DNA from 4 places in the Streptosporangium sp. NPDC000239 genome. Region 1 is predicted to be linked to each of the others. Evidence: riboswitches for the same ligand, from Rfam matches in the RefSeq annotation. Region 1 holds a riboswitch; each other region holds the start of a gene.
The links. A riboswitch is a leader RNA that binds a small molecule or an ion and turns the genes downstream of it on or off. The one in region 1 is predicted to bind cobalamin.
Positions count from the first base shown of each region.

Region 1 (7,040 bases):
GTCGACTGGGAGGCCGGGCACTACGACACCGGCGGCTATGAGCACTACCTGCTCAAGGAGATCTCCGAGCAGCCGGAGACGGTCGCCAGGACGTTGCGCGGGCGCCTCGACGACCGCTTCCACATCGCCCATCTGGGCGGGCTCAACATGGACGCGCGGGAGAGCCGCTCCTTCCGCCGGGTGAAGATCATCGGGTGCGGCTCGGCCTACTACTCGGGTCAGATCGGCGCCCAGCTCATCGAGGAGCTGGCGCGCATCCCGTCGGACGCCGAGCCCGCCAGCGAGTTCCGCTACCGCAGCCCGGTCGTCGAGCCGGACACCCTCTACGTGGCGATCAGCCAGTCGGGGGAGACCTACGACACCCTGGCCGCCGTCCAGGAGCTCAAGCGCAAGGGCGGCCGGGTGCTCGGCATCGTCAACACCGTCGGCAGCGCCATCGCCAGGGAGGTCGACGGCGGTCTCTACCTGCACGCGGGCCCCGAGGTCTCGGTGGCGAGCACCAAGGCCTTCACCTCGACCGCGGTCGCCTTCGCGCTGCTCGCCCTGCACCTGGGAAGGGTGCGCGACCTGTCGCCCGCCGACGGCCGGCGCATCGTGGAGGGCCTTCGCGCGCTGCCCGGCCAGATCGGGGAGATCCTCGCCCTCGAACCCCGGATCAAGGAGCTGGCCGGCAAGTACGCCGGCTCGCCGAGCATGATGTTCGTCGGCAGGGTCAGGGGATACCCGGTGGCCAGGGAGGGCGCGCAGAAGCTCAAGGAGGTCTCCTACGTGCACGCCGAGGCCTACCCGGCCAGCGAGCTCAAGCACGGGCCGCTGGCGCTGATCGGCCCGGAGATGCCGACCGTGGCGGTCGTCCCCGACGACGAGCTGCTGGACAAGAACCTCACCACGCTGGGGGAGATCCGCGCGCGCGGCGGGCGGGTGCTCATGGTCGGGCACCGCGAGGCCGATCCCCGGCTGGCCGACGACTGCCTGGTGGTGCCCAGGAACGAGATCGAGCTCGACCCGATCCTGCTGTCGATCCCGCTGCAGCTGTTCGCCTACCACGCGGCCGTCGCGCTCGGCCGCGACGTGGACAAGCCGCGCAACCTCGCCAAGAGCGTCACCGTGGAGTGAGCGCGGACCATCATCCCTGATGCCCCAATTGCGGTGCAGAGAGTGACATATCTGCAACGTAGGGTATCGAGAGATCTGGGGGATCTCGGCGGAAGGGACGCTTATGCACCGTAGGCGATTCCTCGCGCTCGCGCTGGGGGTCATGGTCGCCGGGGGCTGCGGTGACATGGGAGGCCCCGGTGCGGGGTGGGCGCGCAGGCTGACCATCGTCGCGCCGGTCGTCCGCGGGCGGCGCTGGGACCAGGCCGCCCACGCGCTGGCCGCGATCCTGACCGGCGAGAGGATGGCCGGTGCGGTCGAGGTGAGCGGCGCGGGCGCCCAGGGGATGGCCGCCCTGACCGCGTTCGCCGCCGCCGTCGGGGGCCCCTTCGCGCGCGAGGGCCGGGTGTTCCTGGCGGGCGTGCCGATGCTGGCGGGCGGCGAGACCGCCGACGCGGACTCCGTGCTGGCGGCCTCGACCCCGCTGGCCAGGCTGGCCGGAGACTGGTCCGTCCTGGCCGTCTCCCCGAACTCCCTGCTGCGGACCTTCGAGGACTTCGTCGCGGCGCTGCGCCGCGACCCGGCGCGGCTGGTGGTCGGGGGAGGGGCCGAGGGCGGCTCCGACCACGTGCTCTACGGCATGATCGGCAAGTGCCTCGGCGTCGACGTCAGGCTGATGGAGTACGCGGGTTACCCGACCGAGTCGGAGGCCGTCGAGGCGCTGCACGAGGGGCGGGTGGCCGCGCTCCTCGGCTCGGCCGGCTCCCTCCTGCCGAAGATCGCCACGGGCCGGCTGATGCCGCTCGCGGTCTCCTCGGGGGAGCGGATCGACGGCATCGACGCGCCGACGCTGATGGAGCGGGAGGTGCGCCTGGAGTACGCCGACTGGTGCGGGGTGCTCGGTCCCCGGGCCATGAGCCCCGGCGACCGGGACGGGGCGGTCGCCCTGTGCGACCGGATCGACGCCTCGCCCCGATGGCAGGCCGTGTGCGCGGCCAACGGCTGGCACCGGGCGTACCTGAGCGGTGACGACTTCCGCCGGTGGCTGGTCACGGAGACCCGCCGTACCCGCGCGGTGCTCAACGAGCTCGGGTTGCTGAGCATCCCCGACACAAACTGTTGGGGTGGTTGCGTCAGGCGGCACTAGATGTAGGATCCTGGTCGTCGCTGGTTCGCCCACGAGGGCGAGGCAACAGGGAACCCGGTGAGAGACCGGGACTGCCCCGCAGCGGTGAACGGGAACGAAAGCCGTCAACTGAGCACTGGGTGAACCACGCCCGGGAAGCGACGGCCGGTAGGAGCGCGCGTCACGCCCGTGAGTCCGAAGACCTGCCCGCGGTGTGTGGAGGGGGGACCGACCAGGTCCCCGCTCGGCACGAGAGTTGTCCAGGGCTTCGAGGGAGAGCCGCGGGACGAGGCGGTCCGGCGTGCCCGGGAGCCGCCCGTTGACGCGCGCCCTGCTCCGTGAGCCGTACGGGGATTACCTGCACGAGGGGTGGCACGTGACACAGACCTTGGCCGAGAAGGCGGAGAAGACCGGGCACTCGCCGGACGATCGCAGGCGGGCGATCGAGGAGGCCGCGGCCCGGGTGATCACCGACCCGGAGAACTCCAGGGCCGCCGCCAGGCTGCTGACCGGCCTGATCGCCGAGGAGGCCGCCGAGCACGGCGTCACGACCTTCTCCGAGTCGATCGCCGCGACCCACGGCGCGGGGCTCCTGCAGGACGGGCTGGCCGCCTTCGTCGCCGCCAACGCCGCCGCCCTCGACGCGCTGGTCGACCCGGCCGCCGACGACAGGTTCGAGTACTTCGGGCTGCGCACCGTCTACGACCGCTACCTGCTGCGCCACCCGAGCACCCGCAAGGTCCTCGAACGCCCCCAGCACTTCCTGCTGCGCGTGGCCTGCGGTCTGTCGGAGACGGTCGAGGAGGCCGCCGAACTGTACGGGCTCATGGCCACCCTGTCCTACCTGCCCAGTTCGCCCACCCTGTTCAACTCCGGTTCCCGCAGGCCCCAGCTGTCCTCCTGCTTCCTGCTCGACTCCCCGAGGGACGAGCTAGAGGCCATCTACCAGCGCTACGGCCAGGTCGCCCGCCTGTCGAAGTACGCCGGGGGCATCGGCATCGCCTGGACCCGGGTCCGCTCGCGCGGCTCGCTGATCCGCGGCACCAACGGCCACTCGAACGGCATCGTGCCGTGGCTGCGCACCCTCGACTCCAGCGTCGCCGCCGTCAACCAGGGCGGCCGTCGCAAGGGCGCGGCCTGCGTCTACCTGGAGCCCTGGCACGCCGACATCGAGGAGTTCCTCGAACTGCGCGACAACACCGGCGAGGAGGCGCGCCGTACGCACAACCTGAACCTCGCCAACTGGATCCCCGACGAGTTCATGCGGCGGGTCGAGGCCGACGAGATGTGGTCGCTGTTCGACCCCAAGGAGGTCCCGCACCTCACCGACCTGTACGGCGAGGCGTTCGAGGAGGCCTACCGCAGGGCGGAGGCCGAGGGCGGGTTCGTCAGGCAGGTTCCGGCCCGCGCCCTGTACGGCCGCATGATGCGCACGCTCGCCCAGACCGGCAACGGCTGGATGACCTTCAAGGACGCCTCGAACCGGACCTCGAACCAGACGGCCCGTCCGGGCAACGTCATCCACCTGTCGAACCTGTGCACCGAGATCCTGGAGGTCACCAGCGACGCGGAGACCGCCGTCTGCAACCTCGGCTCGATCAACCTGGCGGCCCACCTCACCGCGGACGGTGTGGACTGGGAGCGGCTGCGCCGTACGGCTCGCACCGCGGTCAGGTTCCTGGACAGGACCATCGACCTGGGCTTCTACCCGACGCCCGAGGCCCGCGCGGCCAACGAGCGCTGGCGGCCCGTCGGGCTGGGCGTGATGGGGCTGGCCGACGTCTTCTTCGCGCTGCGGCTGCCGTTCGACTCGCCGCGGGCGCTTGAGCTGTCGACCCGGATCGCCGAGGAGATCGCGCTGGCCGCCTACGCCACCTCCAGCGACCTGGCCGCCGAGCGGGGGCGCCACCCCTCCTACGGGGACACCCGCGCCGCCGACGGCGTGCTGCACCCCGACCACTACGGGGCCGCCCGTTCGGCGGAGTGGACGGCGCTCAGGGAGCGGATCGCCGTGACCGGCCTGCGCAACTCGCTGATGATCGCGATCGCCCCCACGGCCACCATCGCCTCCATCGCGGGCTGCTACGAGTGCATCGAGCCCCAGGTGTCGAACGTCTTCAAGCGCGAGACCCTCTCCGGGGAGTTCCTCCAGGTCAACCGCTATCTGGTCGCCGACCTCACGGCCCGGGGCCTGTGGACCCCGCAGATCAGGGACGCGATCAAGCGGGCGGACGGCTCGATCCAGGACGTCCCGGGCATCCCCGACGACCTCAGGACGCTCTACCGGACCGCGTGGGAGCTGCCGCAGAAGGCGCTGATCGACCTGGCCGCGGCGCGCGCGCCGTACATCGACCAGTCGCAGTCGCTCAACCTGTTCATGGCGACCCCGACCATCGGCAAGCTCTCCTCGATGTACGCCTACGCCTGGCGCTCGGGCCTGAAGACCACCTACTACCTGCGCTCCCGTCCGGCCACCCGCATCGCGCAGACCACCGTGTCAGCCGCTGTGCCGGCCACCGCGGCACAGTCGCTCCCCGAGCAGGACGTGATCGCCTGCTCGCTGGAGAACCCCGAGTACTGCGACGCCTGCCAGTAGGCCCCGTGACCCAAGCCGAAAGGTCATTCTCCGAATGCTGCTCGACCCCGGTATGAACCTCACCCTGCGCCCCATGCGCTACCCGGACTTCTACGAACGCTACCGGGCGGCCATCCGCAACACCTGGACCGTCGAGGAGGTGGACCTCAACTCCGACGTGGCGGACCTGGCCAGAATGACGCCGGAGGAGCGCCACCTGATCAACCGTCTCGTCGCGTTCTTCGCGACCGGTGACTCGATCGTGGCCAACAACCTGGTGCTCAACCTCTACCAGCACGTCAACGCCCCCGAGGCGCGCCTGTACCTCAGCAGGCAGCTCTACGAGGAGGCGGTGCACGTCCAGTTCTACCTGACGTTGCTCGACACCTACCTGCCCGACCACGAGGAGCGGGCCAGGGCCTTCGCCGCGATCGAGCACATCCCCTCGATCAGGGACAAGGCCGAGTTCTGCTTCCGGTGGATCGACTCGCTCGGCGGGCTGACCAGCCTGCGGACGCGGGACGACCGGCGGGCGTTCCTGCTCAACCTGATCTGCTTCGCCGCGTGCATCGAGGGCCTGTTCTTCTACGGGGCCTTCGCCTACGTCTACTGGTTCCGCTCGCGGGGCCTGCTCGGCGGCCTGGCCACCGGGACCAACTGGGTCTTCCGCGACGAGTCCATGCACATGGAGTTCGCCTTCTCCGTGGTGGACACCGTACGGGCCGAGGAACCCGGCCTGTTCGACGACGAACTCGGCGCCCAGGTCACCCGGATGCTGGAGGAGGCGGTCGCGGCGGAGCTGGCCTTCGCCGAGGACCTGTGCGGCGAGGGCCGGTCCGGCATGGATCCCGGCCAGATGCGGCAGTACCTCGAATACGTGGCCGACCAGCGGCTGACCCGGCTCGGGCTGCCCGTCCGGTACGGCACCGCCAACCCCTTCGCGTTCATGGAGCTGCAGGACGTCCAGGAGCTCGCGAACTTCTTCGAGCGGAGGGTTTCGGCCTATCAGATAGCAGTTGAGGGAACTGTCGCTTTTGACGAGGCCTTCTGAATAGGCCGCGCGTCCCGGGGCATCCACCCGGCAAGCGACCGTCAGGGGGGAAGAGCGTCCGTGTCCAGATGGATCATCCTGATCGCCTCGATGCTGGCCGCCGTCGCCTGCGTGGAGATGGTACGGCGGGCACTGCGCTGGAGGCTGATCGGCGAGCGGTGGGTCCTGGCCGGGCCGCTCGTGCGCCGCTGCACCTGGCCCGCCTTCGCCTTGGCGGTCGTGGCGACCGCCAACACGCTCTACCTTCCCGGCATGGCCAAGGGGACGGTCGACGAAGCGATCGAGCGGACGATCACCCTTTTCATGATCGGATGCGTCACCTGGCTGGCCATCCAGGCCGCCTACGCGGTCACCGACGTGGTCCTCGACCGCCTGGTCAGCGTCGAGGGGGAGCGTAACCGGCGGGCCAGGAGGATCCGCACCCAGATCTCCCTGGTCCGCCGGGTCGCCTCAGCGGTGGTCGTCCTGCTGGCGCTGGGCGCCATGCTGTTCACCTTCCCGCAGGTACGCGCGCTCGGCGCCGGACTGCTCGCCTCGGCGGGCATCGCGGGCGTCGTCGTCGGCATCGCCGCCCAGTCGATGCTGGGCAACCTGCTGGCCGGCCTGCAACTGGTCTTCAGCGACGCGCTCAGACTCGACGACGTGGTGGTCGTGCAGGGGGAGTGGGGGCGGATCGAGGAGCTCAGCCTCACCTACGTGGTGCTGCGCCTGTGGGACGAACGCAGGCTGGTGCTCCCGGTCTCCTACTTCACCACCAACCCGTTCGAGAACTGGACCAGGCACACCAGCCGGGTGATCGGCGCGGTGATGCTCAGGATCGACTGGACCGTCCCCGTCGAGGAACTGCGCGTCGAGCTCTACCGGGCCCTGCGCGAGCACCCGCTGTGGGACCAGAAGGACTGGACCCTCCAGGTCACCGACACCCTGCCGAACGGGCTGCTCGAAGTGCGGGCGCTGATGAGCGCCGCCGACTCGCCGAGCGCCTTCGACCTCAAGTGCGACATGCGCGAGCACCTGGTGAGATACGTCAGGGAGAAGTACCCGGAGGCGCTGCCCAGACTCCGGGTGGACATGGCCTGACCCCGGCGCGCTCAGGACGGCCCGCTCAGGACGACGGGCCTGGACGCAGCACCCGGGCCGTGCCCGCGATCAGGGCGGTGGCCAGGATCCAGCCCGAGGCGATCAGCGTCCAG
Region 1 covers NZ_JBEPEI010000005.1:334,753-341,792, forward strand. The annotation lists gene glmS (glutamine--fructose-6-phosphate transaminase (isomerizing)) at 1-1,116, shown strand, start outside; gene ABT340_RS16610 (Bug family tripartite tricarboxylate transporter substrate binding protein) at 1,220-2,242, shown strand; cobalamin riboswitch at 2,247-2,446, shown strand; gene ABT340_RS16615 (ribonucleoside-diphosphate reductase subunit alpha) at 2,598-4,817, shown strand; gene ABT340_RS16620 (ribonucleotide-diphosphate reductase subunit beta) at 4,852-5,847, shown strand; gene ABT340_RS16625 (mechanosensitive ion channel family protein) at 5,908-6,927, shown strand; gene ABT340_RS16630 (hypothetical protein) at 6,953-7,040, opposite strand, start outside.

Region 2 (7,040 bases), on a different contig from region 1:
GCGACCTTCCAGCGGCTCGCCTACCAGGCGTCGATCCCGCAGCTGGTGCCGAAACGCTACCTCGGGCACGCCAACGGCATCGTGCAGCTGGCGATCGGCACCGCCCAGTTCCTCGTCCCGCTCGTCGCGGTCGGCCTGCTGGCCGCCATCGGCCTTGAGGGCATCCTGACCATCCAGGTGGCGGCCTACGTCTTCGCCGTCGTCGTGGTGCTGTTCGTCAGGTTCCCCACCACGCTGGGGCTGCGCCGCCGTGAGCCGATGTCCGCGGAGATCGCCAACGGTTTCCGGTTCTCGCTGGGGCACCGGAGCTTCCGGGCCATGCTCGCCCTCTTCGCCGGGGTGAACCTGTTCCTGGCGCCCATGTTCGTCATGGTCTCGCCGCTCGTGCTGTCCTTCTCCTCGCTGACCGCCGCCGGTGCCATGGCGGTCGCGGCCGGAGCGGGCGCGGTCGCCGGCGGCGTCACCATGAGCCTGTGGGGCGGCCCGACCCACCGCAGGCTGCGCGGCGTGATCCTCACCACGACGCTGATGGCGGTCTCGGGACTGCTGATCGGGCTGCGGCCCAACCTCTGGCTGATCGGAGCCGGGGCCTTCGGCATGTCCTACGCGCTGGCGCTGATCAACGGCGTCATCATGACGATCATCCAGGTGAAGGTGCCCTACCGCTTCCAGGGGCGCGTCATCGCGGTCAACACCATGATCGCCGCGGCGACCACACCGATCGGCTTCGGCGTCATCGCCCCGCTCGCCGCCCCCCTCCTCGACCCGCTGCTCGCCGCGGGCGGCCCGCTCGCCGGCACCCTCGGCGTGGTGATCGGCACCGGGCCGGGACGCGGCATCGGGCTGCTCTACCTGCTGTGCGGGCTCGGCATCGCCCTGCTGACGGTCGCGGGCCTCCGGATCAGGACCCTGGCGCGTTTCGACGACGACGTGCCCGACGCCAGGCCCGACGACCTCGTCGGCATCGAAGAACTCGAAAGGACGCGCGCATCGTGAACACCACCATCGCCTGGGAGGTCGAGGACGGCCGCCCCGCCGCGGCCGACGCCCAGGGGACCGGTCTGAGGGAGACCTGCGAGTGGCTGCGGGAGAACCGTCAGGCCCTCAGGGCGGGCCTGGACGTCCACGGCGCCCTCTACCTGCGGGGGCTGCCGCTCACGGGGGTCGAGGACTTCGCCGAGGTGCGTGACGCCCTGGTCTCCAGGCCCGCCGGGTATGTGGAGAAGGCCACCCCGCGCAGCCACTTCGGCAAGGACGTCTACTCCTCGACGGACCTGCCGCCGTCCCAGGCGATCCGCCCGCACAACGAGAACAGCTACGCGCTCAGCTTCCCCGGGCTGCTGATGTTCGGCTGCCTGGTCGCCCCCGACCAGGGGGGCGCGACCCCGGTGACCGACGTGCGCAAGGTGCTCGGGGACATCCCGGCGCCGCTCGCCGACCGGTTCCGCGCGCACGGCTGGTCCCTGGTGCGCAACTACGGCGACCACATCAGCCTCGGCTGGCGCACCGCCTTCGGCACCGAGGACAGGGACGAGGTCGCCGCGTACTGCGCGGCCAACCACATCGCCCACGAGTGGCTGGACGGCGACAGGCTGCGGACGACGCAGCGCCGCTCGGCGACCATCCGCCACCCGGGGACCGGGGAGGAGGTGTGGTTCAACCACACGGTCTTCTGGAACGAGTGGGCGCTCGACCCGGAGGTGCGTGAGGTGTTCCTTGAGGACCTCGGACACGACAACCTGCCCTTCAACACGGCCTACGGCGACGGCGAGCCGATCTCCAGGCAGGACGTGGAGACGATCGACGAGGCCTACCGGCGGGCGACGGTCAGGGAGACGTGGCGGCCGGGCGACGTCCTGATCGTGGACAACATCCTGTCGGCGCACGCCCGTGAGGCGTTCCGGGGCGGCCGCAGGATCGTGGTCGCGATGGGTGACCCGGTCGCCCTGGACGACTGCGCGCCGACGGTCCCGCCGCTGGGCGGCTTCGCGGCCCCGACGGCCGGACCGGCGAAGAGGCGCCGCTGGTTCGGCCGCCGTTCCTGACTCCTCGGGAGGGGACCGGTCAGGCGCCGTCCTCCAGGTCCCCCTCCGATGCGAGGTAGACCTCCCGCAGCTCGCGCAGGACGTCCGGGTCGGGGTGTTCCCACATGCCCCGGCCCGCCGCCTCAAGCAGGCGTTCGGCGATGCCGTGCAACGCCCACGGGTTGGACTCGGACAGGAACGCCTGGTTCTCCGGGTCGAGCACGTAGGTCGCGGCGAGCTTGTCGTACATCCAGTCGGCCACGACCCCGGTGGTGGCGTCGTAGCCGAACAGGTAGTCGACGGTCGCGGCCAGCTCGAAGGCGCCCTTGTAGCCGTGCCTGCGCATGGCGGCCAGCCAGCGCGGGTTGACCACCCGGGCGCGGAAGATCCTGGAGGTCTCCTCGGACAGGGTCCTGGTGCGGACCGCGTCGGGGCGGGTGCTGTCGCCGACGTAGGCGGCGGGGGCCCTGCCGGTGAGCGCCCTGACGGTGGCGACCATGCCGCCGTGGTACTGGAAGTAGTCGTCGGAGTCGGCGATGTCGTGCTCGCGGGTGTCGACGTTCTTGGCCGCGACCGCGATCCGCCGGTAGGCGGCCTCCATGTCCTGCCTGGCCGGGACCCCTTCGACACCCCTTCCGTAGGCGAAGCCGCCCCACACGGCGTACACCTCGGCCAGGTCGGCGTCGTCGCGCCAGTTGCGGCTGTCGATCAGCGGCAGCAGCCCGGCGCCGTACGCCCCGGGACGGGAGCCGAAGATGCGCATGGTCGCCCTGCGCTCGTCGCCGTGCTCACGGGTGTCGGCCAGCACGTGCGCCCTGACGTAGTTGTCCTCGTCCGGTTCGTCCAGCCCGGCGGCCAGCCGTACGGCGTCGTCGAGCAGGGCGACCACGTGCGGGAAGGCGTCCCTGAAGAAGCCGCTGATGCGGACGGTCACGTCGATCCTGGGCCTGCCCAGTTCCCCGGCGGGGATCGCCTCAAGGCCGGTGACCCGCCGCGACGCCTCGTCCCACACCGGGCGCACGCCCAGCAGCGCCAGCACCTCGGCCACGTCGTCCCCTGCGGTGCGCATGGCGCTGGTGCCCCACACCGACAGGCCGACCGAGCGCGGCCAGTCGCCGTGCTCGGAGCGGTAGCGTTCGAGGAGTGATTCGGCCATCGCCTGCCCGGTCTCCCAGGCCAGCCTGCTCGGCACGGCCTTCGGGTCGACCGAGTAGAAGTTGCGGCCGGTCGGCAGCACGTTGACCAGCCCGCGCAGCGGCGACCCGCTCGGTCCCGCCGGGACGTAGCCGCCGTCGAGGGCGTGCAGGATCGCGCCGATCTCGTCCACGGTGCGCGCCAGCCTGGGGACGACCTCCTCGGCCGCGAACCGCAGGACACGCCCGACCTGCTCCCGGTCGCCGCCCGTCACGGACGCGGCGACCTCGGCCGTGGCGGCCGGGTCCCAGCCGCGTTCCTCCATCGCCTCGACCAGTGACCTGGCCTCGGCCTCCGCCTCGTCGACGCCCAGGCGCCCGGCGGTGCCGTCCTCACGCAGGCCGAGCGCCTCGCGCAGGCCGGGCAGCGCCATGCCGCCCGCCCACATCTGGCGGGCGCGCAGGATGGCCAGCACCAGGTCGACGCGGACGGCACCCTGCGGGGCCGCGCCGAGCACGTGCAGGCCGTCGCGGATCTGGACGTCCTTGACCTCGCACAGCCAGCCGTCCACGTGCAGCAGGAAGTCGTCGAACTCGGCGTCGTGCGGACGGTCCTCGATGCCGAGGTCGTGGTCGAGCCTGGCGGCCTGGATCAGCGTCCAGATCTGCGCCCGGATCGCGGGCAGCTTGGCCGGGTCCATCGCGGCGATGGAGGCGTGCTCGTCGAGGAGCTGTTCAAGCCTGGCCATGTCGCCGTAGGTGTCGGCGCGGGCCATCGGCGGGACGAGGTGGTCGACCAGCGTGGCGTGGGCGCGGCGCTTGGCCTGGGTGCCCTCGCCGGGGTCGTTGACCAGGAACGGGTAGATCAGCGGCAGGTCCCCGAGGGCGGCGTCGGGGCCGCAGGAGGCCGACAGGCCCGCCGACTTGCCGGGCAGCCACTCCAGGTTGCCGTGCTTGCCGACGTGCACCACGGCGTGCGCGCCGAAGCCGTCGGACAGCCAGCGGTAGGCGGCCAGGTAGTGGTGGCTGGGCGGCAGGTCGGGGTCGTGGTAGATGGCGATGGGGTTCTCGCCGAACCCCCGGGGCGGCTGCACCATGACGACGACGTTGCCCGCGCGCAGCGCGGCCAGCACGATCTCACCGTCCGGGTCGGCGGAGGTGTCGACGAACAGTTCACCGGGCGGGGGTCCCCAGTGCTCCTCGACCGAGGCCCGCAGGTCCTCGGGCAGCGTGGCGAACCACGCGGCGTAGCGGGAGGCCTTGATCCGCACCGGGTTGCCCGCGAGCCGTTCCTCGGTGAGCCAGTCGGGGTCCTGGCCTCCGGCGGCGATGAGGGCGTGGATCAGCGCGTCGCCGTCCTGCCCGGTGACGCCGGGCAGTTCGTCCTCGGCGCCGATGTCGTAGCCGTGCTCGCGCATCGCGGCAAGCAGCCGCACCAGGCTCGCCGGGGTGTCGAGGCCGACGGCGTTGCCGATCCTGGAGTGCTTGGTCGGGTAGGCCGACAGCATCAGCACGATCCGCCGCTCTGCGGGCGGGACGTGCCGCAGGACGGCGTGCCGTACGGCGATGCCCGCCACGCGGGAGGCCCGCTCGGGGTCGGCGACGTAGACGGTCAGGCCGTCCCCGTCGATCTCCTTGAAGGAGAACGGCACCGTGATGATCCGCCCGTCGAACTCGGGGATCGCCACCTGGGTCGCCGCGTCGAGCGGGGAGAGGCCGTCGTCGTTGGCCTCCCAGGCGGCCCTGCCGCCGGTCAGGCACAGGCCCTGCAGGATCGGCACGTCGAGTTCGGCGAGCGCGCCGACGTCCCAGGCCTCGTCGTCGCCGCCCGCGGACGCGGTGGCCGGGCGGGTGCCGCCCGCGGCCAGCACGGTCACCACCAGGGCGTCGACCGTGCCCAGGGTGTCGAGCAGGCCCTGCTCGGCGCTGCGCAGGGAGGCGCAGTAGACGGGCAGCGCGCGGGCGCCCGCGTCCTCGATCGCGGCGCAGAGCGTCTCGACGAAGGCGGTGTTGCCCGCGACGTGGTGGGCGCGGTAGTAGAGCACGCCGACGACCGGGCCCTCCTCGCGGCGCGCCCGGCGTTCGAGCGCGCCCCAGGCGGGCGTCGGGGCGGGCGGGGCGAAGCCGTGGCCGGTCAGCAGCAGCGTGTCCGACAGGAAGCGGCCCAGTTCGGCGAGGTTGGCGGCCCCGCCGTGGGCGAGGTAGGCGTGCGCCTCGGCGCACACCCCGCCGGGCACGGTCGACAGTTCCATCAGCTCGGCGTCCGGCGCCTGCTCGCCGCCGAGCACGACGACGGGCAGCGGCCCGGCGAGCAGGGCGTCCAGGCCCTCCTCCCAGGCGCGGCGCCCGCCGAGCAGCCGTACGACGACCAGGTCGGCGCCCTCGACGAGGGGAGGCAGGTCCCCCGCGGTGAGCCTGGCGGGATTGCCGAGCCGGTAGTCCGCGCCGCTGGCGCGGGCGCTGAGCAGGTCGGTGTCGGAGGTGGAGAGCAGGAGGATCATTCGCCACGCTCCCCGGCGGGGAGCGGCGCGGCCGTGAACGGCGGTGCGGGCTTGCGGCTGGGGAACGGCGAACAGCGCACAGGGCTTTCCTCCCTCGGGGTCCTCGCCCCGGGTCGTCGTCGGCTACGACGGCTGGAGTCTCCTGGCTCCCGGATCGATGCTCCCCCCGGCCTTCCCGCCCGTTGCCGGACCGTGGCTGGATGGGGTTCGCTCCCCGGTTACAGTGGCGGGACCGCGCCGGATTCACACCGGCTTCCTCCCTTTTGCCGTCGCCAACGATGAGACTACGGCAGCGAGGTCCCCGCAAGAAACTGGAGTTACCATCCTCAGCGTGTCAAAAGGTCACTTCTCCGGACGATCTCATCCCGACGCGTGCCCGGGGGCGCTCCAGGTGCATTCCGCGGCCGACGGCGGCCTGGCGCGCGTCAGAGTGCCCGGAGGGCGCCTGACGGCCCCGCAGCTGCGCGAGCTGGCCTCGGCCGCCGAGACCTGCGGCAACGGCGTCATCGAGCTGACCTCCCGGGCGAACGTCCAGGTGCGCGGACTGGGCGCCGGGGACGCCTTCGCGGCCCGCATGGCACAGGCGGGGCTGCTGCCCTCGGCCACCCACGAACGGGTCCGCAACGTCCTGGCCTCACCGCTGAGCGGCCTCGACGGCCGGGGGATTCTCGACGTGGGACCGCTGACCCGTGAGCTCGACCTGCGCCTGTGCGGCACGCCCGCGCTCGCCGGCCTGCCGGGGCGGTTCCTGTTCGCGCTCGACGACGGCCGGGGCGACGTGGCCTGGCTCGGGGCGGACGCCGCGATCCTGCCGACCGGCCCCGGCGAGGTGGCGTTGCTGCTGGCCGAGGCCGACAGCGGCCTGCGGATGCCACCGGGATCGGCGGTCGCCGCGCTGCTGACCGCCGCCGAGGCGTTCCTGACCGAGCCCGGGGTGCGGGAGGGCCGTGTGTGGCGGATCGGCGAACTGCCCGGCTGCGCGGAGCGCGTCGCCGCCCGGGTCGCGGCCACCCTGGAGACGACCTCCGCCCCCGTACGGCGGGACCCCGTCCCGGCGCCCTCCCACGGGCCCGTCGGGACCGTCGAACAGCCCTCAGGCCTGAACACGCTCGGCGTCACGGCGCCGCTGGGGCGGCTGACCTCCGCCCAGGCCGCCCTGCTGGCCGGCCTGGCCGTCGAGGAGGTACGGCTGACGCCGTGGCGCGGCGTCGTCCTGCCCGGCCTGTCCCCGGCCGCTCTCTCCGAGGTCGCCGGGCGGCTCGTCGCCGCCGGGCTGGTCCTCGACCCGGCCTCGCCGTGGACGGGTGTGACGGCCTGCGCGGGACGGCCCGGCTGCGCGAAGTCACTGGCCGACGTGCGGGCCGACGCCGCCCGCTGGATCG
Region 2 covers NZ_JBEPEI010000036.1:4,815-11,854, forward strand. The annotation lists gene ABT340_RS41660 (non-ribosomal peptide synthetase/MFS transporter) at 1-996, shown strand, start outside; gene ABT340_RS41665 (TauD/TfdA family dioxygenase) at 993-2,045, shown strand; gene cobN (cobaltochelatase subunit CobN) at 2,065-5,658, opposite strand; cobalamin riboswitch at 5,772-5,970, opposite strand; gene cobG (precorrin-3B synthase) at 5,990-7,040, shown strand, end outside.
Region 2: it holds a riboswitch for cobalamin, as region 1 does, so the genes downstream of both, cobN (cobaltochelatase subunit CobN) here and ABT340_RS16615 (ribonucleoside-diphosphate reductase subunit alpha) in region 1, are expected to answer to the same signal.

Region 3 (7,040 bases), on a different contig from region 1:
AGCAGCGCCGCCATGCGTTCCAGGCCCATGCCGGTGTCGATGTTGCGGGAGGGCAGCTCGCCGAGGATCGGGTAGTCCTCCTTGCCGACGCCCTCGCCCCGCTCGTACTGCATGAAGACCAGGTTCCAGAATTCGAGGTAACGGTCCTCGTCGACCTCGGGCCCGCCCTCTCGCCCGTAGGCCGGGCCACGGTCGTAGTAGAGCTCGGAGCAGGGCCCGCACGGCCCGGGGACGCCCATGGACCAGAAGTTGTCGGCCTTGCCGCGCCGTACGATGCGGGCCTCCGGCAGGCCGATCACGTCCCGCCACAGGGCGTGGGCCTCGTCGTCGTCCAGGTAGACGGTGGCCCAGATCCGGTCGGGGTCGAGGCCGTAGCCTCCCTCGGCCCGCGGTTTGACCGTCAGGTCCCAGGCGAGCCTGATCGCCTCCTCCTTGAAGTAGTCGCCGAAGGAGAAGTTGCCGCTCATCTGGAAGAACGTGCCGTGCCTGGTGGTCTTGCCGACCTCGTCGATGTCGAGGGTGCGGATGCACTTCTGCACGCTGGCCGCCCGGGGGGACGGCGGTGTCCGCTGCCCGAGGAGGTAGGGCTTGAACGGCACCATGCCCGCGTTGACGAACAGCAGTGTCGGGTCGTCGGCGGGCAGCGGCGCGCTGGCGGCCACGGTGTGCCCCGCCGCCGCGAAGTGCTCAAGGAACCGCCGTTTGACCTCCGCCGTCCGCACTTGCCCTCCCGAATACCGCCAGACTTTGCAATTGCAAATTTGTTGCAACAAGGCATCGTACAGCCGCCGCCGGAACCGGAGGCCATCTTCAGCGCATCAACGGCTTCGTGCAATGATGACCGGCGAAGGCGAGCGCGGACGAGGAAGCCGGTGCGAATCCGGCGCGGTCCCGCCACTGTGATCGGCGAGCGGACCCCCACGAGGTCACCGCCCCCTGCGGGGTGGGAAGACGGGGGCGAGCATCGACCCGAGAGCCAGGAGACTCACGCGGTCGCCTCCTCGACGAACTGGGGCGGATCTCCCCGGAGAGGAGCGGGTCGGCCGATGGATGACCTCGCGTGGCGACGACCGCACGAGCCCTCCGCGCCGACGTGTGCCCGGAGACGACCTCCTGGCCGGTTCCGTGACCTTCCGGCAGGGCCGTCCCATGGTGCAGATCCCGTGAGAGGAACCGTCCGTGACGGTCAGACGTCCCCTGTCCCTGTTGTTCGCCCTGTCCTGCGCCGTGCTCCTGGCCGGTTGCGGCACCTCCTCCGGAGCCCCGGCTGAAGCCCCTGCCGGGGCCGTCGCGGGCTTCCCGGTCACCCTCGACGACTGCGGCGTCAGGACGACCTACGACCGCCCGCCGCGGCGGGCGGTCTCGCTCAACCAGCACGCGACCGAGGTGATGCTGGCGCTGGGACTGCAGGGGTCGATGGCCGGCACCGGATATCTCGACGACAAGGTCCTGCCCGAGTACCAGGCCGCCTACGACGGGGTGAAGGTGCTCTCCAGGCAGTACCCCTCCTACGAGGCGCTGCTGGCCGAGGAGCCCGACTTCGTCTACGGCGGTTTCTCCAGCGCCTTCGACGAGAAGGAGGGCCGCGGCCGCGACGCGCTGGGCAAGGCCGGGATCGACACCTACCTCAACGTCGAGCAGTGCCCATCAGGCCCGGTGGACATGGACCTGATGGACCGGGAGATCCGCAACGTCGCCACGATCTTCGGCGTGCGCGAACGGGCCGAGGCGCTCATCACCCGGCTGCACGAGCCCCTGGCGCGGGTGAGGGAGAGGCTCGCCGACGTCGAGCCGGTCAGGTTGTTCGTCTACGACAGCGGCGACAAGACCGCCTTCACCGCCGGGGGCAAGGGCGTCGGCGACGAGATCATCACGCTGGCGGGCGCGCGGAACGTCTTCACCGACGTGGACAAGACGTGGGCCGACGTGTCGTTCGAGCAGGTCGCCGAGCGCGCGCCCGACTGGATCGTCGTCTACGACTACGGCGAGGAGAAGGTCGAGGACAAGAAGAGGTTCCTGCTGTCGAACCCGGCGCTCGCCGATGTTCCGGCGATCAGGCACAGGCGGTTCGCGGTGCTGCCGCTGTCGTCGGTCGTGCTCGGGGTCCGGGCGCCGTCGGCGGTCGAGTCGCTGGCCCGGCAGATCCACCCCGACCGGTTCGAGTGAGCGGCCTGACCGGGCTCTCCCGGACGACGCCCGTCACCCGGCGCCCCGGCCTGCCGTACCCGCTGACGCTCGCGCTGTGCGCGCTGCTGCTCGGCGGGGCGGTCACGGCGGGGGTCGCGGCCGGTTCGATCAGCCTGCCCGCCGAACAGGTGTGGGGCATCCTGCTGCACCGCCTCCACCCCGCGCTGGCCGAACCGGTCTGGTCCCCGGTCAGGGAGACCGTCGTCATGGACGTACGGCTGCCGCGGGTGATCCTGGGCGGGGTCATCGGCGCCGGTCTTTCGGTCTGCGGGATGGCGTTGCAGGCGCTGGTGCGCAACCCGCTGGCCGATCCGATGCTGCTTGGCGTCTCCTCCGGCGCCAGTGTGGGCGCGGTGAGCGTGACGGTGTTCGGCCTGACCTTCCTCGGACCGTTCTCACTGCCGGTCGCCGCGTTCGCGGGGGCGCTGGCGGCGCTGGTCACGGTCTATTTCCTGGCCCGGTCCGGCGGGCGGATGACCACGGTACGGCTGGTGCTGGCCGGGGTGGCGACGGCCGAGGTGCTCTCGGCGGCGGCCAGCTTCCTGGTGGTGACCTCCGACGACCCGCACCGGGCCCAGTCGGCCGTCCGCTGGATGCTCGGCGGCGTCGCCGGGACGACGTGGACGACGGTGTGGGTGCCCGCGGCGGCCGTGACGGCGGGCACCGTCGTCCTGCTGGGCGTCTCACGCCCGCTGAACCTGCTGCTGGCCGGGGAGGAGGCAGCCGCCTCCCTGGGGCTGGACGTGCACCGCTTCAGGGCGGCGCTGTTCGTGCTGGTGGCCATGGTGATCGGCACCGTCGTCGCGGTCAGCGGGGCCATCGGGTTCGTCGGGCTGATCATGCCCCATGTGGTACGGCTGCTCGTCGGGGCCGACCACCGGCGGGCGCTTCCGGCCACGGCGCTGCTCGGGGCGGCGTTCCTCATCACGGCCGACCTGGTCGCCAGGACGCTGATCACCCCCGAGGAGATCCCGGTGGGGATCATCACGGCGCTGGTCGGCGGGCCGTTCTTCCTGTGGCTGATGCGCAGGAGGACCTGATGGGCGCTCTGGCCGTACGGGAGGTCTCGGTGCGGATCGGCGGCAGGGACCTGGTGCGCGCGGTGACGTTCGAGGTGGCCCCCGGTGAGGTGCTCGGCCTGGCCGGGCCCAACGGCGCGGGCAAGTCGACCCTGCTGAGGACCCTCTACCGGGTGCTGCGCCCCACCGCCGGGCAGGTGCTCCTCGACGGGCACGACGTGTGGCGGATGCCGGGCAGATGGCTGGCCCGCCGGCTGGCCGCGGTGCTTCAGGATGGCGGCGGCGACTTCGGGCTGAGCGTCCACGACGTGGTGTCCATGGGACGTACCCCGCACAAACGGGCCTTCGACGGCGACTCCCCCGCCGACCGGGCGATCGTCGCCGAGGCGCTGGAGCGGCTGGACGTGGCCGATCTGGCCCACGCGCCCTTCGACCGGCTCTCCGGCGGGGAGCGGCAGCGGGTGCTGATCGCCCGGGCGCTGGCGCAGCGGCCGGAGGTGATGGTGCTGGACGAGCCGACCAACCACCTCGACCTGCGCCACCAGCTCGACGCGCTGCGCCTGGTGCGCGGGCTCGGGATCACCGCGGTGATCGCGCTGCACGACCTCAACCTGGCCGCCGCGTTCTGCGACCGCCTGTGCGTCATGGACGGCGGCGCGATCGTGGCGCTCGGGACCCCGCGCGAGGTGCTGACGCCTGAGCTGCTGCGGGACGTCTACCGGGTGGACGCCGAGGTCGGCGCGCATCCGAGGACGGGCGTCCCCCAGGTGACGCTGATCACCGAGGGGGACGCGCCGTGAGGGGCTCCGCGCCTCAGTAGCCCGGTGAGACGGTGTGGCCGACGGTCTCGGGGACGGCCAGCGTGGCGAGGAGGTCGAGGCGTTCTTCGCCCTCACCTTCCTCGAACAGCTCACCACGTGACAGGGGCGCCCGTACGGAGAACGACGCCGCCTTTCAATTTCGGGATAAGGGGTCCACCATGGCGTCGCCGTACGCCGATTCCGTGTGGGCGTCCCGCTGAGCGGGACGTTTCCATGGGCGGTTCCCCTCCGGCCGGCGGATCATCTCGGCAGGGCGGAAACGGCTCCCGCGTGGGACCCCCGGCCACGCGCCGGGGGTCCCACGCGGGACGAGTCAAGGAGATCCCCATGCCACGTCCCCTGCTGGTCCTGCTGGTCTGCGCGGCCGTCGTCGCGGCGCTGCCGCCGCTGTGGCGCCTGCTCACCAGGCGGGTCAACACCCAGGTCCGCCGGATCAACCGGTGAACGCGCCCGACGGGCTCGCCGGACTCGCCGGGGACCGGCGCGACCTGGTCGCCGCGACCTGGCGGCACGTCACCGGTGACCGGCTGCGGGAGCTGTTGCGCGGCCTGGTGGACGTCCCCAGCCCCACCGGCGGCGAGCGCCCCCTGGCCGAGCACATCGCCGCCACCCTGACCGCCGCCGGTGTCACGGCGGCCGTCCAGCCGCTCGACGACCGGCAGGCCAACGCGTGGGGCCGGTTGCGCGGCGACGGCGGCGGCCCCGACCTCATGCTGTACGCGCCGATCGACACGCTGACCACCGGCCGCGAGGACAAGGACGTCCCGTGGATCGGCCCCGCGCTGCGCCCCGACATGCGCCCCGCCGCCCGCGTCGAGGGCGACCTGGTGACCGGGCTCGGCGCGGGCAACCCGAAGGGGCACGCCGCCTGCGTGCTGATGGCCGCCGAGGCCGTCCACCGGGCCGGGCTGCCGCTGGCCGGGGACCTGCTGGTCGCCTTCGGGTCGGGCGGCATGCCCGCCAACGCGGCGCCCGGCGCCGGACGGCGCAATGTCGGGCAGGGGGTCGGCTGTTCCTACCTGCTCGAACAGGGGTTCTGGGCGGACTTCGCGGTGATCGCCAAGCCGGGGTGGACGGTCTCCTGGGAGGAGGTCGGGCTGGCCTGGTTCGAGGTCGTCGTCCACGGCGTCCACACCTACGCCGGCTCACGGCACCGCCTGCCGTACGAGAACGCGGTCGCCAGGGCGGGCGAGGTGGCCGTACGGCTTGAGCGGTGGTTCGCCGGGTACGCCGAGCGGCACACCGAGGGGACGGTCGCCCCGCAGGGTGTCGTCGCCGCGATCGAGGGGGGCTGGCCGTACCGGGCCGCGGTGACCCCGGCCGCGTGCCGGCTGCTCGTCGACCTGCGGCTGAGCCCGCGCACGACCCCCATGGAGGCCAAGCGGGAGTTCGGCGCCGCGATCGAGGAGATCCGCGCCGAACTGCCCGGCGCCCCGGTGACGTTCGAGATGGTGCTCGCCGTACCCGGCACCGCCTCCGACCCCGGGGGCTGGGTGGCCCGTGAGGCCGTCGCCGCCTGGGAGGCCGCCGAGGGGCGTCCGCACGAGGTGGCCCTCGGCAACAGCGGCGCCACCGACGCCAACATCCTGCGGGGGCGGGGGGTGCCGACCGTGCGGATCGGCATGCCCAAGATCGCCGGGCTCGACTTCTCCCTGGGGATGAACACCGCCGACGTCAGGGAGATGGAGCGGCTCACCCGGCTGCTGGTCCGCGTCGCCGTCAACACGGTCACCAGGTCCCGCACGGAGGTGGGCATATGACCATATCGGTCACAGAGGGTAGCTATTTCGAATGGAACGCACCAAACTACTCCTCACAGGTCTCCGAACCACCTGGGAGGTCCCTGCGATGACGGTGCTCCCGTTCGCCCGCGCCGGATCGACGCCGGGCAACGCCGAGGCGATGAACTCCGTCCTGGGCAAGGCCCGTCTGATCATCGAGGCCTTCACGGCCGAGGACGACGCCCTGTCCCTGTCCGAGCTGGTCAGGCGCACCGGGGTGGCCAAGGCGAGTGTGCACCGGCTCGCCCAGGAGCTGCTCGGCTGGGGAGTGCTCGAACGGGCGGGCAGCCACTACCGCCTGGGGCTGCGGCTCTTCGAGATCGGCCAGCGGGTGCCCAGGCAGCGGATCCTGCGGGAGGCGGCCCTGCCGTACATGGAGGATCTGCTGCTCGCCACGCACGAGACCGTCCACTTCGCCATCCACGACGGCCTCGACGTGCTGTACGTCGAGAAGCTCATGGTGCACCGGGGCCTGCGCAAGCAGTCCCGGGTCGCCGGGCGGCTCCCCCTGTTCTGCACCGCGACCGGGAAGGTGATCCTCGCCTTCTCCCCTCCGGCCCTCTTCCACGAGGTCGTACGGCGCGGCCTCACCCCCATGACGCACCGGACGATCACCCAGCCGGGGCTGCTCCAGGCCCAGATCGCCAGGGTCAGGGCGGAGCACCTCGCGGTCGAGGCCGAGGAGACCAGGCTCGGTTACACGAGCCTGGCCGTGCCCGTCTTCGGGGACACCGGCGCGCTCGCGGGCGCGTTGTCGATCACGGCGCCCACCTTCAGGATGAACCACGGCCGGTTCACGGCCGCGCTGCGCACCGCGGCGCTCGGTGTCTCCAGGACGCTCCAGGCGACGGGCTGACGCCTACGCGGAGATCGGGTGCCCGGCGAGGAAGGCCAGGCTCAGCCCGTTGTAGCGCGCGGCCTGCTCGTGCTGGGGCCAGTGGCCGCACTCGTCGAACAGCACCAGCTCCGAGCCCGCGATGGCCCTGTGCATGGCGGCCGCCTCCGGCACCTCGCCGAAGGGGTTGTCACGGCCCCACACGATCAGGGTCGGCACGTCGAGCCTGGCGAGGTCCTCCGGGCGCAGGATGTTCCGCAGCCGGGTCTCCATGTCCTGCAGGCACAGCAGGTTGCCGATGTTGGCGGCGAAGCCCGGCCGGTGGTAGACGGCGTGCCTGACCGCGACCAGTTCCTCGGTCGCGTCCTTCGCGTCGGCCATCAGCAGCCGCAGCCGC
Region 3 covers NZ_JBEPEI010000006.1:145,476-152,515, reverse strand. The annotation lists gene alaS (alanine--tRNA ligase) at 1-722, opposite strand, end outside; cobalamin riboswitch at 864-986, shown strand; gene ABT340_RS17890 (ABC transporter substrate-binding protein) at 1,180-2,166, shown strand; gene ABT340_RS17885 (FecCD family ABC transporter permease) at 2,163-3,227, shown strand; gene ABT340_RS17880 (ABC transporter ATP-binding protein) at 3,227-4,006, shown strand; gene ABT340_RS17875 (M20 family metallopeptidase) at 4,468-5,787, shown strand; gene ABT340_RS17870 (IclR family transcriptional regulator) at 5,876-6,664, shown strand; gene ABT340_RS17865 (alpha/beta fold hydrolase) at 6,668-7,040, opposite strand, start outside.
Region 3: it holds a riboswitch for cobalamin, as region 1 does, so the genes downstream of both, ABT340_RS17890 (ABC transporter substrate-binding protein) here and ABT340_RS16615 (ribonucleoside-diphosphate reductase subunit alpha) in region 1, are expected to answer to the same signal.

Region 4 (7,040 bases), on a different contig from region 1:
AGAACCCTGCTGGGCAAGATCGTGCGGTCTGAGGTGCGGCGGCTCGCGGCCGAACGCCTGTCGTGACCGGGAGCCTCCGGGCCCGGCGCGCGCCGGGCCCGGAGGAGGGGTCAGCCGGCCTCCGCCCTGACCACCCGGGCCGCGGCGACCATGTTGTCCAGGGAGACACGGACCTCGCCCCAGCCACGGGTCTTCAGGCCGCAGTCGGGGTTGACCCACAGCCGCCCGGCCGGGACGCCGCCGAGTCCCTCGCGCAGCAGGGAGGCGACCTCCTCGACGTCCGGCACCCTCGGGGAGTGGATGTCGTAGACGCCCGGCCCCACCTCGCGGGGATACCCGGCCCCGGCCAGCTCGCCGGCGACCCGCATGTGGGAACGGGCGGCCTCCAGGCTGATCACGTCGGCGTCGAGGTCGTCGATGGCGGACAGGATCTCACCGAACTCGGCGTAGCACATGTGGGTGTGGATCTGGGTGTCGGCCCGCACCCCGCTCGTGGCCAGGCGGAAGGCCTCCGTCGCCCAGGCCAGGTAGGCGGGCCGGTCGGCCGCGCGCAGCGGCAGTGTCTCCCGCAGCGCGGGCTCGTCCACCTGGATGACGGCGATGCCCGAGGCCTCCAGGTCGGCGACCTCGTCGCGCAGGGCGAGGGCGACCTGGCGGGCGGTCTCGGCCTGCGGCTGGTCGTCGCGGACGAAGGACCAGGCGAGCATGGTGACCGGGCCGGTCAGCATGCCCTTGACCGGTCGCCCCGTCTGGGACTGGGCGTAGGTCGTCCAGCGCAGCGTCATCGGCCTGGGGCGGGAGACGTCCCCGGCCAGGATCGGCGGGCGCACGTAGCGGGTGCCGTACGACTGCACCCAGCCGTGCTGGGTGGCCAGGTAGCCGTTGAGCCGCTCGGCGAAGTACTGGACCATGTCGTTGCGTTCCGGCTCTCCGTGCACCAGGACGTCGATGCCCGCCCGCTCCTGGAAGACCAGGACCGAGCGGATCTCCGAGGCGATCAGCTCGTCGTAGGCGTCCTGGTCGATCCGCCCGGCGCGCAGGTCGGCGCGGGCCGCCCGCAGCCGCCCGGTCTGCGGGAAGGAGCCGATGGTGGTCGTGGGCAGCTCCGGCAGGCCGAGGCGGGCGCGCTGGGCCGCCGCCCGCTCACCGTACGGCTGGGGCCTGCGGGTGTCGGCGGGGGTGACCGCGGCGGCGCGGGCCCTGACCCCGGGGTCGTGGGTGAGCGTGGAGGCCTCGCGTGAGGCCAGGTCGGCCCGGTTGGCGGCCAGCCGTCCGGCGATGGCCCCGGTTCCCTCGCTGAGCCCGGTGGCCAGGGTGACGACCTCGGCGACCTTCTGCCTGGCGAAGGCGAGCCAGCGGCCGACCCGCGGGTCGAGGCCGTGTTCGAGCCCGAGGTCGACGGGGACGTGCAGCAGCGAGCAGGAGGGCGCGACGTCCACCCGGCCGGCCAGGCCGAGCAGGGTGGCCAGGGTCGCCAGCGACCCGCCCAGGTCGTTGATCCACACGTTGCGGCCGTCCACGACACCGGCGATCAGGCGCTTGCCGGGCAGACCGCCCGCGCGGGCCAGGTCCTCCAGGTTGGCCGCGGCCGGGCCGGTGAAGTCCAGTCCCAGGCCCTCGATCGGCGCCCTGGCCAGGACCGGCAGCGCGTCTGCGAGCCGGTCGAAGTAACCGGCGACGAGGATCTTCGGCCGGTCGGTCAGGGTGCCGAGCTCACGGTAGGCGTGGGCGGCGGCGTCGAGCACCGCCCGGTCGCGGTCCTGCGCCAGCGCGGGCTCGTCGAGCTGCACCCACTCGGCACCGGCCGCGCGCAGGGCGGCGAGCACCTCGGCGTAGACGGGCAGCAGCCGGTCGAGCAGGCCGATGGGTTCGAAGGCCGGGTCCGCGCCGGGGGCGGGCTTGGCCAGCAGCAGGTAGGTGACGGGGCCGACGAGCACGGGGCGCGCGGTGTGCCCGAGCGCGACGGCCTCGCGCAGTTCGCCGACCTGTTTTGCCGGGTCCGCGGCGAAGACGGTGTCAGGTCCCAGCTCCGGCACCAGGTAGTGGTAGTTGGTGTCGAACCACTTGGTCATCTCCAGCGGGGCGACCTCCTGGGTGCCCCGGGCCATGGCGAAGTATCCCGCCAGGGGGCCTTCCGTCTCCACGACGGCTCGGTGACGCGGGGGGACGGCGCCGACCATGACGGTGGTGTCGAGGACGTGGTCGTACAGCGAGAAGTCGCCGGTCGGCACCTCCCGCACCCCCGCCTCCGTCAGGTGCCGCCAGTTGCCTGCGCGCAGCCCGGCCGCGACGTCCAGCAGGTCACGCTCGGTCACCTGGCCCGCCCAGTGGCCCTCGATCGCCTTCTTCAGCTCACGGTCCGGCCCCTGACGGGGGTAGCCGTACACGGTGGGGGAGGAAGTCTCGGTCACGGAACTCTCCTTCGCGAGTCACGAAAGGACTCCGGTGCCCCGAGGGGAGAGACGAAGGAGAGGCGGGCGCACCAGGCCCGTCCCATGCCGCCGACCCACCCGCGAGGTCACCGAGGTCACCGCGTGCGTGGTCGCACGCGGGCAGTGGCAGGTCTTCGGACTCGCGGGCACGTCCGGGCCGTTGTCTCGCCCTGACACCTAGTGGCCGTCGCTTCCCGGACCCGATCTGCCGGATCCAGTGCGTTTGACGGCGGTCGTTCCCACTCACCGCTGCGGGGCAGTCCCGGAGTCACACCGGGTTCCCTCTTACGACGCGTCTGCCTGGCGGGCAGGGCGAACCGACTGCGTCCCCAACCCTACGCGCATCCGATGGCGGAGCGACAACCATATTCGGGCCCGCCGGCGGGTTCGCGGGATCGTTCTCCCATCGCCCCGGGCCGCCTGAAACCGTACGGGGGAATTCGCGGGTCGCGGGAAAATCTCCGTCCCCCGCTTTGGCAACTCAACAACCGTGACCTAAGACCCCATTTCCTACAATTTCCGAAAGAAAAGGGCAGGCTATATTAGACCCGGCAAACCCCCCAGCCATCGGAGTTAACCATGTATCGGACTAAAGGGTCACATCTCCATCAAGGGCGTATACCAAGCGCCCTAACCGATGTCAAGTCGCGAGTCGCCGCCATTCTCCACCGGCGTTTCCCGGTCATCATGCGAGGGACGCTCGGCCTGGTGTTCCTGTGGTTCGGCGTGCTGAAGGTGGCGAACGTCAGCCCGGTCGGCGCCCTGGTCGCCGACACCCTGTCCTTCGTGCCGCTGCCCGCGTCGTTCGTGGTGCCCGCCCTGGGCGTGTTCGAGGTCGCGGTGGCCCTGGCGCTGTTCACTGGCCGGTGGCTGCGCCCGTTCCTGCCCGTGCTCCTGCTCCACCTCCTCGGCACGTTCCTGGTCCTGGTGCTCCACCCGGGTGTCGCGTTCAAGGACGGAAACCCGCTCATGCTCACAATGGAGGGCGAGTTCGTCGTCAAGAACGTCGTCCTGATCGCCGGGACATTGGTCGTCGCCGCGACCCTCCCCCGGCGCGAGGGGCACGAGGAACAGCGGGAGGAGTCCCGCCTGCCGGTTTCCACCACCTCGCGTTAGAGAACTCACGACGGGCCCGTCGCGGGCCCGTGGAGAACGAATGCCGGGAAACGGGAAACGGGATCGCCCCGTTTCCCGTTTTCCCAAGGGCACGACGCCCCGCCCAGGACCTGTTTTGTGGATCTTCGCCGTGGCGAGGATCGTCCAGGTGGATGCCCCGCGAGGCGGAGGAGGAGCTCATAACGGAGTTATGGGCGACAGATTCTCCCCGGGCCCCGCGGCAAACGCGGAGCGTTTTCGTGGGGTGGGGCGACAACGCGGCGGGGCGCCGCCTGGGCGACCGCGGCAGGCGGAAAGATCCGCAAAACGGGTCCTAGGGGAGCCCGTCCCCCAAGGGCGGGACCTTCGTCCCTGATGGTCACGCCGTACGGCTCCGACAATGGAGGTGACGGCTTCGCGCCCGGAGAGCGGGCGCCGCCACCGTCACGAAGAACGGGGGTTCAGATCATGCGATCCAAGCAGTGGGACGTCCGGGTCTCCATCACCGAGGACGGCGACGAGACCTTCGCCAGGGCGGTCCTGCCCATCGCGGGTGCCGGGGAACTGGCGGGGATCGGCCGGGCACGCCGCAACCCGTCCGACGATCCGGTGGCCGAGATCGGCGACGAGCTCGCCGCCGCCAGGGCGCTGGCCGACCTGTCCGGCAGGCTGATGAGCGTCACCTCGGCGGACATCGCCCAGCTGACCGGCCCTACCTCGTGGTGAGGGGGCCCCGCGCACGGACCGGCCCGCCCGCCGTCGCCCTCACGGACTCCGGCGGACGGGCCCCGGTTCACCGCCGGCCGTAGACCTGGTGGACGAACTCGGCGAGCTTGTCGTCGGGCAGGCCCTTGGCCAGGTCGGCCTCACTGATCATGCCGACGATGCGGTGGTTCTCGATCACGGGCAGACGCTTGATCCGGTGCCGTTCCATCATGGTCAGCGCCTCGTCGACGCTGCCTTCGACGTCGATCCAGATCAGCCCCTGGGCGAGCTCACTCGCCGTCGTCTCGTCGAGGTTCCCGCCCTCTGCGCAGCACTTGATCACGATGTCACGGTCGGTGATGATCCCCTTGAGCCGGTCGTCGTCCCCGCAGACCGGCAGCGCGCCCACATCCAGGTCGCGCATCATCCGCGCGGCCGTACGCAGACTGTCGTGTTCACCGACGCACCGCGCGTCCGGGTGCATCAGGTCCCGGACCGTCCTGCCTGTCTCCGTTCTCGTCATCGTCACCCCTCCTGACGGTAGGTTTGTGGGCCTCTATAGCCCTATGCCCGATAAATTCGGATTCAGTGGGGCGATTCTGGAGAGAAAGGCTGTGATCCACGATCACGGCCTTCTCGGCGGGCCACCCGGATGTCAGGATGTCGGGTGTGACCCTCGCGGCGTCGGCGCTTCGCGTGCCACGTGCCATCGTCTTCGCGACGCTGTGCACCGTGGTCTCCGCGGGCGGCCACGCCCTGGCCGGAGGCGGTCTCGTCCCGCCGTTCCTCGGGATTCTCGGCGTCGTCGTCTCCTTCTGCGTCGCCTACCCGCTCGGCGGTCGTGAACGCGGCCCCGAGGTGGTGCTCACGGCCACCGGTGGCGTGCAGCTCCTGCTGCACGAGCTGTTCAGCCGGGCCGCGCACGGGCCGCACACCACGATCCTCGGCGACCACGGCCATCCCACCTCCGGCATGACCGCGGTCCACCTGGCCGTCGCGCTGGGCACCGGCTGGTGGCTGTACCGCGGTGAGAGCGCGGTGTGGCTGATGATCCGCCTGTACGGCCGCCGCCTGCCGGTGATCCGGCTGCTCCTCACCGTCCCCACCGAGGTGGTCGCCCCCGTCCGGCGGCCGGTGACCACCCATGAGGCCACGCCGTACGGCGGGCGGGACGTCCTTCCCGCGCTACGGCGCCGCGGCCCACCCCTGCCCGCCCCCACCGGCTGAGCCCCCACGGCCCCGGGCCTTCCCCCCTGTCACGACCGGAGTCCTCCCCCGACCGGAGGTTCTCCCGCCCTCTCATGACCGGCGCGCTCCCCGCTCCTTCGCGATCGGGTGTCCTCGCCGGCCCTTCGTGATCGGGCGCTTCCCCGGGCCCTCCGGGACCGGACGTCCTTCGGGGCCGGACGCGTTCCCCGGGCCCTCCGTGGCCAGGTGCCCCCCGGCTCCGTGACCGGGTGGCCCCGCTTCCCTCACCGAAGCCGCGGGGAGCCAGGGGGAGCCGGGGGGGGAGCCGACACCGCCGCCGAGCCCGTCCACGGCCCGGCCCACTCGTCACAGCCGGGTGCACGGCGCCCCGCGCGTCGTGCCCGGGCGTGTCCCCGCTCCCCGTGGCCGGGCGTGGCCGCGTCCGGGGTGCTCCCTGTCGCGCCTGGACGTGTCCGGGCACTTCACCGTGCCCGGACACGTCCGCCCCCGCCTCCGGCATGCCCTTTCACCCGGCCGGATCCCCCTAAGCCGTCGATCGGCCCGCCCGGCGAGCACGCCCTGACGCCCGCGGCTCCGTCTCGACCAGCGTCGAAGGAACCCCCATGCCTCCTGCCGTACCAGCCGTCTCCTCGATCTCAGCGGACCTCCCCGCCTCCCCCGCCTCTGTCGGCTTATCCGAACCCTCCGCCGCCTCCTGCCCTTCTGTCGTCTCCGGTTCCCCCGGGCTCTCCGGGCTCTCCGGGCTCTCCGACGAGCAGGTGACGGCGCTCGCGCTGGCCGCGCGTGCGGGGGCGCCCGACACCGTCGAGGCCTTCGCCCGCGCCGTCTACCCGGACGTACTGCGCTTCGTCGCCCACCTGGCCGGAACCCACGCGGCGGAGGACCTGACGCAGGAGACCTTCGTACGGGCCCTGCTCGCCCTGCCCCGTTTCGCGGGCCGCTCCTCCGCCCGGACCTGGCTGCTGTCCATCGCCCGGCGGGTCGTCATCGACCGCTTCCGGTCCGCGGCCCGCCGTCCGCTCCTCGCCGACCTCACGGACTGGCAGTCGGCGGCCGAACGCCGTCAGCCCCTCGGGCTTCCCGGACGCGAGGACGGAGTCGCCCTGGCCGACCTGCTGTCCAGGGTCCCGCGTGAACGCCGCGAGGCCTTCGTGCTGACCCAGCTGGTCGGGGTGCCGTACGGCGAGGCCGCCGAACTGATCGGCTGCCCGGTCGGCACCGTACGCTCCCGCGTTGCCCGCGCCAGATCCCAGCTGATCGCCTCCCTGACCGCCGCCGACCGGGCCGCCTGACCCCCGCCCCGAACGATCGTCATGCCCTGACCTGCGCGAGAAGGCCAGATCCCCGGATGACGGCGGCGGGCTCACCGGGACCCGACCGGGCAGAACTCGGCCGACAGGACGTCGGCGAAGACGTTCAGCCCGCTCCAGTCGCCGTTGATCTCGGTGGCCAGCATGTGCCTGCCGTCTCGCCGCCCCATGGCGTACGTCCACGATCCGTAGGTGGCACCGGCGTTACCCCAGACCCACGTGCCGCACGACAGTCTCTGGGTGAAGACGCCGAGTCCGTAACGGGTGCCGGGGATCCAGGCGGGCCCGC
Region 4 covers NZ_JBEPEI010000001.1:921,671-928,710, reverse strand. The annotation lists gene ABT340_RS04200 (AMP-binding protein) at 1-66, shown strand, start outside; gene metE (5-methyltetrahydropteroyltriglutamate--homocysteine S-methyltransferase) at 111-2,411, opposite strand; cobalamin riboswitch at 2,541-2,770, opposite strand; gene ABT340_RS04190 (hypothetical protein) at 3,120-3,548, shown strand; gene ABT340_RS04185 (dsRBD fold-containing protein) at 3,996-4,253, shown strand; gene ABT340_RS04180 (CBS domain-containing protein) at 4,321-4,755, opposite strand; gene ABT340_RS04175 (hypothetical protein) at 4,902-5,459, shown strand; gene ABT340_RS04170 (sigma-70 family RNA polymerase sigma factor) at 6,044-6,733, shown strand; gene ABT340_RS04165 (serine hydrolase domain-containing protein) at 6,805-7,040, opposite strand, start outside.
Region 4: it holds a riboswitch for cobalamin, as region 1 does, so the genes downstream of both, metE (5-methyltetrahydropteroyltriglutamate--homocysteine S-methyltransferase) here and ABT340_RS16615 (ribonucleoside-diphosphate reductase subunit alpha) in region 1, are expected to answer to the same signal.